Regions from separate parts of the Actinocorallia libanotica genome, predicted to be linked through region 2. Evidence: predicted binding sites of a transcription regulator. Region 2 holds the regulator's gene; each other region holds the start of a gene.
What was found. The regulator HrcA, encoded in region 2, represses chaperone genes, less so after heat shock. The targets are predictions, from matches to a motif close to TTGGCACTCTCNNNNNGAGAGTGCCAA.
Positions count from the first base shown of each region.

Region 1: groES (co-chaperone GroES) is a predicted target of HrcA. The motif match lies at 1,274-1,300, and genes of this name have one in related genera.
Region 3: groL (chaperonin GroEL) is a predicted target of HrcA. The motif match lies at 1,247-1,273, and genes of this name have one in related genera.

Region 1 is NZ_BAAAHH010000022.1:143,955-146,219, forward strand. Features, by position in the region: gene groL (chaperonin GroEL) at 1-740, opposite strand, end outside; gene groES (co-chaperone GroES) at 868-1,176, opposite strand; gene ABD140_RS24740 (class I SAM-dependent methyltransferase) at 1,367-2,265, shown strand, end outside.
Region 2 is NZ_BAAAHH010000054.1:8,486-10,750, forward strand. Features, by position in the region: gene ABD140_RS36335 (MBL fold metallo-hydrolase) at 1-727, opposite strand, end outside; gene hrcA (heat-inducible transcriptional repressor HrcA) at 817-1,830, shown strand; gene dnaJ (molecular chaperone DnaJ) at 1,831-2,265, shown strand, end outside.
Region 3 is NZ_BAAAHH010000048.1:6,778-9,042, forward strand. Features, by position in the region: gene groL (chaperonin GroEL) at 1-1,100, opposite strand, end outside; gene ABD140_RS35110 (hypothetical protein) at 1,493-2,155, shown strand; gene ABD140_RS35115 (cold-shock protein) at 2,226-2,265, opposite strand, start outside.

The sequences.
Region 1 (2,265 bases), on a different contig from region 2:
ACCAGCAGCGCCTTCTTGCTCTGCGCGACCTTCTCGGCCAGCGGCAGGAACTCGTTGACGCTGGAGATCTTGCCCTCGACGATGAGCACGTAGGCGTCCTCCAGGACGGCCTCCATGCGCTCGGGGTCGGTCACCATGTGCGGCGACAGGTAGCCCTTGTCGAACTGGAGGCCCTCGGTGAACTCCAGCTCCAGGCCGAAGGTGTTGCTCTCCTCGACGGTGATGACGCCGTCCTTGCCCACCTTGTCGAACGCCTCGGCGATCAGCTCGCCGATCCGCGAGTCCTGGGCGGAGATGGTGCCGACGTGCGCGATGGACGCCTTGTCGTCCACCTCGATCGCCGACTTCAGCAGCACGTCGGCGACGTGCTTGGCGGCGGCGTCCATGCCGCGCTTGAGGCTCAGCGGCGAGGCGCCGGCGGCCACGTTGCGCAGGCCCTCGCGCACCAGCGCCTGGGCGAGCACGGTCGCGGTGGTGGTGCCGTCGCCGGCGATGTCGTTGGTCTTGGTGGCGACCTCCTTGACGAGCTGGGCGCCCAGGTTCTCGTAGGGGTCCTCCAGCTCGACCTCACGGGCGATGGTCACGCCGTCGTTCGTGATGGTCGGGGCGCCGAACTTCTTGTCGATGACGACGTTGCGGCCGCGCGGGCCGATCGTCACCTTCACGGCGTTGGCGAGCGCGTTGACGCCGCGCTCGAGGGCGCGGCGGGCGCCCTCGTCGAACTCCAGGATCTTGGCCATGGCGACTGTTCCTCGTGATCTCTCGGGTCAGAAGGCTCCGCCCCGGCCGCCCAGGGGGCCGCCGGGGCGGAGCGAAGAAAACCGGTCGGCGTCCCGCCGCCCTCAGAACCGCGGGGCGCCGCCGCGACTACTTCTCGACGATCGCGAGAACGTCGCGGGCGGAGAGGACGAGGTACTCCTCGCCGCTGTACTTGACCTCGGTGCCGCCGTACTTGGAGTACAGGACGACGTCGCCGACGGAGACGTCGACCGGGACGCGGGCGCCCTTGTCGTCGACGCGGCCGGGGCCCACGGCCACGACGGTGCCCTCCTGGGGCTTCTCCTTGGCGGTGTCCGGGATGACCAGGCCGGAGGCGGTGGTGGTCTCTGCCTCGAGGGGCTGGACCACGATGCGGTCCTCGAGCGGCTTGAGAACAACCTTGGTGGCGGTCGACATGTCGGACCTCCCCTTCGATTGTGAAGTGTGCGTGTCTGCTTTAAGGAGGCGACCTCGACCGGCCTGTCGTCGCGGGTGCCAGACCGGGCTCGTCGCATTGGCACTCTCCCCGGGAGAGTGCCAACCGTGAGATTATTCCGTGCCCTCCGGACAGTCAACCGGACACCCGCCAAGCCTCTACCTTGGGCTTATGGAGATCGCCGATTTCGAGGCCCTGCGCACTCCCGCCGGGCGGGAGGCCCTGGACGCCGCGGCGGCCTCCGACGTCTCCGAGCGCGCGCTGCTGGCGACCACGGCGCGCCTGCGCGCCCGCTTCCCCGCGGAGCTGGTCGGCGCGGCCCTCGTCCAGGTGCGGCTGCGCGCCAGGGCCGCCGCCAAGTTCGGCGCGGACGCGGCGCGCATGTACTTCACCCCCCAGGGGCTGGAGCAGTCCACCCGCGCCCCGGTCGCCGCCCACCGCGCCGCGCGGTTCGCCGAGTACGCGGACTCGGGCACGGTGCTGGAGCTGTGCTGCGGCATCGGCGCCGACCTCCTCTTCCGCGCCCGCGCCGGCGTGCCGGGCACGGGCGTCGACCTCGACCCGCTCACCGTCGCGGTCGCCTCGGCCAACCTGGCGGCCTTCGGCGTCGACGGGATCGCCCGCGCCCGGGTGGGCGACGCGCTCGACCAGGACCCGGCGGGGTACGCGGCGGTCTTCGCCGACCCGGGGCGGCGCACGGCGCGCGGCCGCGTGTTCGACCCCAAGGCCTACGAGCCGCCGCTGGACGCCCTGCTCGCGCTCGCCTCCCGCGCCCCGGCGGCCTGCGTCAAGGTCGCGCCCGGCATCCCGTACGAGGCCATCCCCGAGGGGGCGTGCGCCGAGTGGGTCTCCGACGGGGGCGACGTCAAGGAGGCGGCGCTGTGGCTGGGCGGCCTCGCCGAAGGCCCGCCGCGCCGCGCCACCCTGCTCCGGAACGGCGAGACGCACACCCTGGCCCCCGACCCCGCGCTGTCCACGCCCCCGGTGCGCCCCTGGGGCCGCTACCTGTACGAGCCGGACGGCGCCGTCATCCGCGCCCACCTCGTCGGCGAGGCGGCGGCGCTGGTGGA
Region 2 (2,265 bases):
ACGTCCCGCCGCGCAGGGCCTCCAGCGGGTCGAGGCCGGCGTCGTAGGTCTCCCGGATGCCGTGCGCGACCGCCGCGATCGCGTCGCGCTGGCGCTCGGCGAACTCCCGGCCGACGGGAGCGCCGTGGCCGGGGACGATGAGCTCAGGGCCCGTCTCCAGCAGCCGGGTCAGGGTGATCGGCCAGTCCAGGGGGAAGGCGTCGGAGCCGTAGCAGGGCGGGCCCGCCTCCTCCACCAGGTCCCCGGCGAAGACCAGGCCGCAGTCGGGCACCCGCACGACGAGGTCGTGGCCGGTGTGGCCGCGGCCCAGGTGGTGCAGTTCCACGACGCGGTCGCCGAGGTCGATCACCGCGGTGCGGCGGACCAGCCGGGACGGGGCGGTCACCGGGGTGCCCTCGACCCGGGCCGCCCAGTCGGGGTCGTCCTCGGCGAGGGTGCGCCACGCCTCGCGCTCCAGATACTCCGGCAGGTCGAGATGGCCCCAGAAGGGCCCTTCGAAGGCGGCGTTGCCGAAGCAGTGGTCGAAGTGGCCGTGGGTGTTGACGATCGCGACCGGCTCCGCGCAGCCCAGCTCGCGCAGGTGCTCCCGCAGCTCCAGCCCCTCGGGGACCGAGGCCCTGGTGTCGATCAGCACCGCGCCCCGGCGCCCGGCGATCACGCCGGTGTTCACCTCGAATCCGCCGTACTCCCGGCGGAAACACCGATCTGAGACCTCTTCCCAGGACATGCCTCCAGACTCTCGCACATCGACTTCGTCCGCCGGGACCGTACACTTGGCACTCATAGACTGGGAGTGCCAAGCAGGAGGTGAGCGCGTTGCTGGATGATCGCAAACTGGCCATCCTTCGCGCCATCGTCGAGGACTACGTCTCCACCAACGAGCCGGTGGGCTCCAAGGCGCTGGCCGAACGCCACGCCCTGGGCGTCTCCCCGGCCACGGTGCGCAACGACATGGCCGTGCTGGAGGAGCAGGGGTACATCACCCAGCCCCACACCAGCGCGGGCCGCATCCCCACGGACAAGGGGTACCGGCTGTTCGTCGACAAGCTGTCGACGATCAAGCCGCTGTCGGCGGCGGAGCGCCGCGCCATCGAGACCTTCCTCGGCGGCGCCTACGACCTGGACGAGGTGGTCTCGCGCACGGTGCGGCTGCTGGCGCAGCTGACCAGGCAGGTCGCGGTGGTGCAGTACCCGTCGCTGATCCGCTCCTCGGTGCGGCACATAGAGCTGGTGCCGGTGGCGGCCGGGCGGCTGCTGCTCATCCTGATCACCGACACGGGGCGGGTGGAGCAGCGGGTCGTGGAGACCCTCGTCGACCTCGCCGAGGACTCGGTGGCGCAGCTGCGGGCCCTGCTGAACGCCTGCCTGGACGGGCGTTCGTTCGGCGAGGTGCCGCTGGCCGTGGCCGACCTGCCCGACCGGGTGCCCGCCGAGGACCGGCCGGTGGCCGTGGCGGTGCTGTCGGTCCTGCTGGAGACCCTGGTCGAACGGAACGAAGAGAAGATCGTCTTCGCGGGCGCGGCCAACCTCGCGCTCGGCGACTTCTCGAAGGGCCTCCGGGACGTGCTGGAGGCCCTGGAAGAACAGGTGGTGCTGATGCGCCTGCTCGGGGAGGCCGGGGACCCGGCTACCCTGACGGTGCGGATCGGAGCCGAGAACCAGCTCCAGGGGCTGCATTCCACGTCCGTGGTCGCCGCGGGCTACGGCATGGACGGGCAGGCGCTGGCCCGGCTCGGGGTTCTCGGACCCACCCGAATGGACTACCCAGGAACGATGGGAGCGGTACGCGCTGTGGCACGTTACGTCGGTCAGATTCTGGCGGGATCCTAAGTGCGCGACTACTACGCCACGCTCGGGGTGAGCCGCAACGCCACCCCGGACGAGATCAAGAAGGCATACCGCCGGCTCGCCCGTGAACTCCACCCGGACGTCAATCCCGACGCCGAGAGCCAGGAGAAGTTCAAGGAGGTCACGCAGGCCTACGAGGTGCTGTCGGACCCCAAGAAGCGGGAGATGCACGACCTGGGCGCCGACCCGTTCGGCTCCCCGATGGGCGGCGGGGGCGCGGGCTTCGGCGCGGGCTTCCCGTTCAGCGACATCATGGACACCCTCTTCGGGACGGCCAGCGCCCGCGGGCCGCGTTCGCGCGCCCGCCGGGGCCGCAACGCCACCCTGCGGGTCGAGCTGGACCTGGCGGAGACGGCGTTCGGCACCACCCGCGAGCTGACCATCGACACCGCGACGGTCTGCGGCGCCTGCACGGGT
Region 3 (2,265 bases), on a different contig from region 2:
CGCTCCTGGAGCTTCTCGCGGTCGTAGTCGGAGTCGGTGTTGTCGATCTCGGTGCGGATCTGGTTGACCCGGCCCTGGATCTCACCGGCGTCGCCGGCACCCTCGACGATGGTGGTCTCGTCCTTGGCGATGACGACCTTGCGGGCGCGGCCCAGCTGCTCCAGGGTGACGGAGTCGAGCTTGAGGCCGACCTCCTCGGTGATGACCTGGCCGCCGGTCAGCACGGCGATGTCGCCGAGCATGGCCTTGCGGCGGTCACCGAAGCCCGGGGCCTTGACGGCGACGGACTTGAAGATGCCGCGGATCTTGTTGACGACCAGGGTGGCCAGGGCCTCGCCCTCGACGTCCTCGGCGATGATCAGCAGCGGCTTGCCGGCCTGCATGACCTGCTCGAGCACCGGCAGAAGGTCCTTGTTGGAGGAGGCCTTGCCGCCGACGATGAGGATGTAGGGGTCCTCCAGGACCGCTTCCATGCGCTCGGGGTCGGTCACGAAGTAGGGCGAGATGTAGCCCTTGTCGAAGCGCATGCCCTCGGTGAGCTCGAGCTCCAGGCCGAAGGCGTTGCTCTCCTCGACGGTGATGACGCCTTCCTTGCCGACCTTGTCCATGGCCTCGGCGATGAGGGCGCCGATCTCGGTGTCGGCGGCGGAGATGGAGGCGGTGGAGGCGATCTGCTCCTTGGTCTCCACGTCCTTGGACAGCTGGGAGAGCTGCTCGGAGACGGCGGCGACGGCCGACTCGATGCCCTTCTTCAGGGACATCGGGTTGGCGCCCGCGGCGACGTTGCGGAGGCCCTCGCGGACCAGAGCCTGCGCCAGCACGGTGGCCGTGGTGGTGCCGTCACCGGCGACGTCGTCGGTCTTCTTGGCGACTTCCTTGACCAGCTCGGCGCCGATCTTCTCCCACGGGTCCTCGAGCTCGATCTCCTTGGCGATGGACACGCCATCGTTGGTGATCGTGGGGGCGCCCCACTTCTTCTCGAGCACGACGTTGCGGCCCTTGGGACCGAGGGTCACCTTGACGGCGTCGGCCAGCTGGTTCATGCCACGCTCGAGACCGCGCCGGGCCTCCTCGTTGAACGCGATCATCTTGGCAGCCATAGGCTCCAGATCCTCCTTGGATGGAGTGGATACGGAACATGGCGGATCGGGCAGACGCCCGCGACGGACGGCCGCGCCGTTCCCGCGGCCCCATGTGTGCCGCGGCGGCGAGACCTCGTCGTCCCGACCCAGAAAGTTCTGCAGAGTTATCACTCTCACGGGGAGAGTGCTAACCATTGTCTAGCACTCTCCCCCGTCGAGTGCAAGCGGGACCGGTGCTGAGCAGGCAAGAGCCGCCCGCGGCGAAGCACCTGGGGGTTATGGGGGGACTCGTCACACAGTGGGGTAATGAGCTAGGGAAATTACTATCTGTAGTTGACTTTACGCGAAGGGTAGCGAGGTGAAGTTCCTGGGGGCAATGGTTACTTCGTCCGATGAGAAGGGGACGGACAGTGAAGAAGACCCTGGGGCTGGCGCTCTCCGGCGTGATGGCTCTGAGCCTGGCGTCCGCCATTGGCACTCCGGCGCAGGCCTCCGAGACCGCCGCGCGGCAGGAGCAGGCACGGCAGCAGGAGAGGCGACAGACGAAGGCGCACCGCTTCCGGGTCGGCACCAAGGTGCGCGCCTACTCCTGGAACGGCCGGAGCGGCGGCGCCCGCGTCCTCGTCTACCGCACCTCCGACTGGGGGCGCCGCGCGCCGCTCCCCTACGCCCGCGCCTGCCTCCAGCAGAGGTCCGACTGGAGCGGCGGTTTCTACACCATCGGGTGCAAGCGCACCAACCGCTGGGGCAAGGTGAACTTCCGCTTCCACGGCGACCGGTTCTGGGGCCGCGCCGACCGGCTGCGCGGCCAGCGGCTGAGCGGCAAGAGGCACTGGGGCCAGTGGTACCGCGTCTACGTCCCGCCGACCTACCGCACCTTCGCCCACTACAGCCGCCCGTTCCAGCTGTGGGACTGGAACGACTGGCAGGGCCGCTACGGCGACGACTGGCAGGGCCGGGACGACTGGCAGGGCCGGTACGACGATGACGACGACCGGTACGACGACGGTTATGACCGGTACGACCGCGACGGCTACGGGGACGGCTGGCGCCGCACCTCCGCCGGACGGTGACCCGGCGTCCGGCGGATCCCGGACGAGGCGAGGAGACCCGCAGGCCTGCGGGTCTCCTCGAAGCGGCGGGTCACAGGGCGCGGACCAGGTCGGCCTGCGGCCCCCTGTCG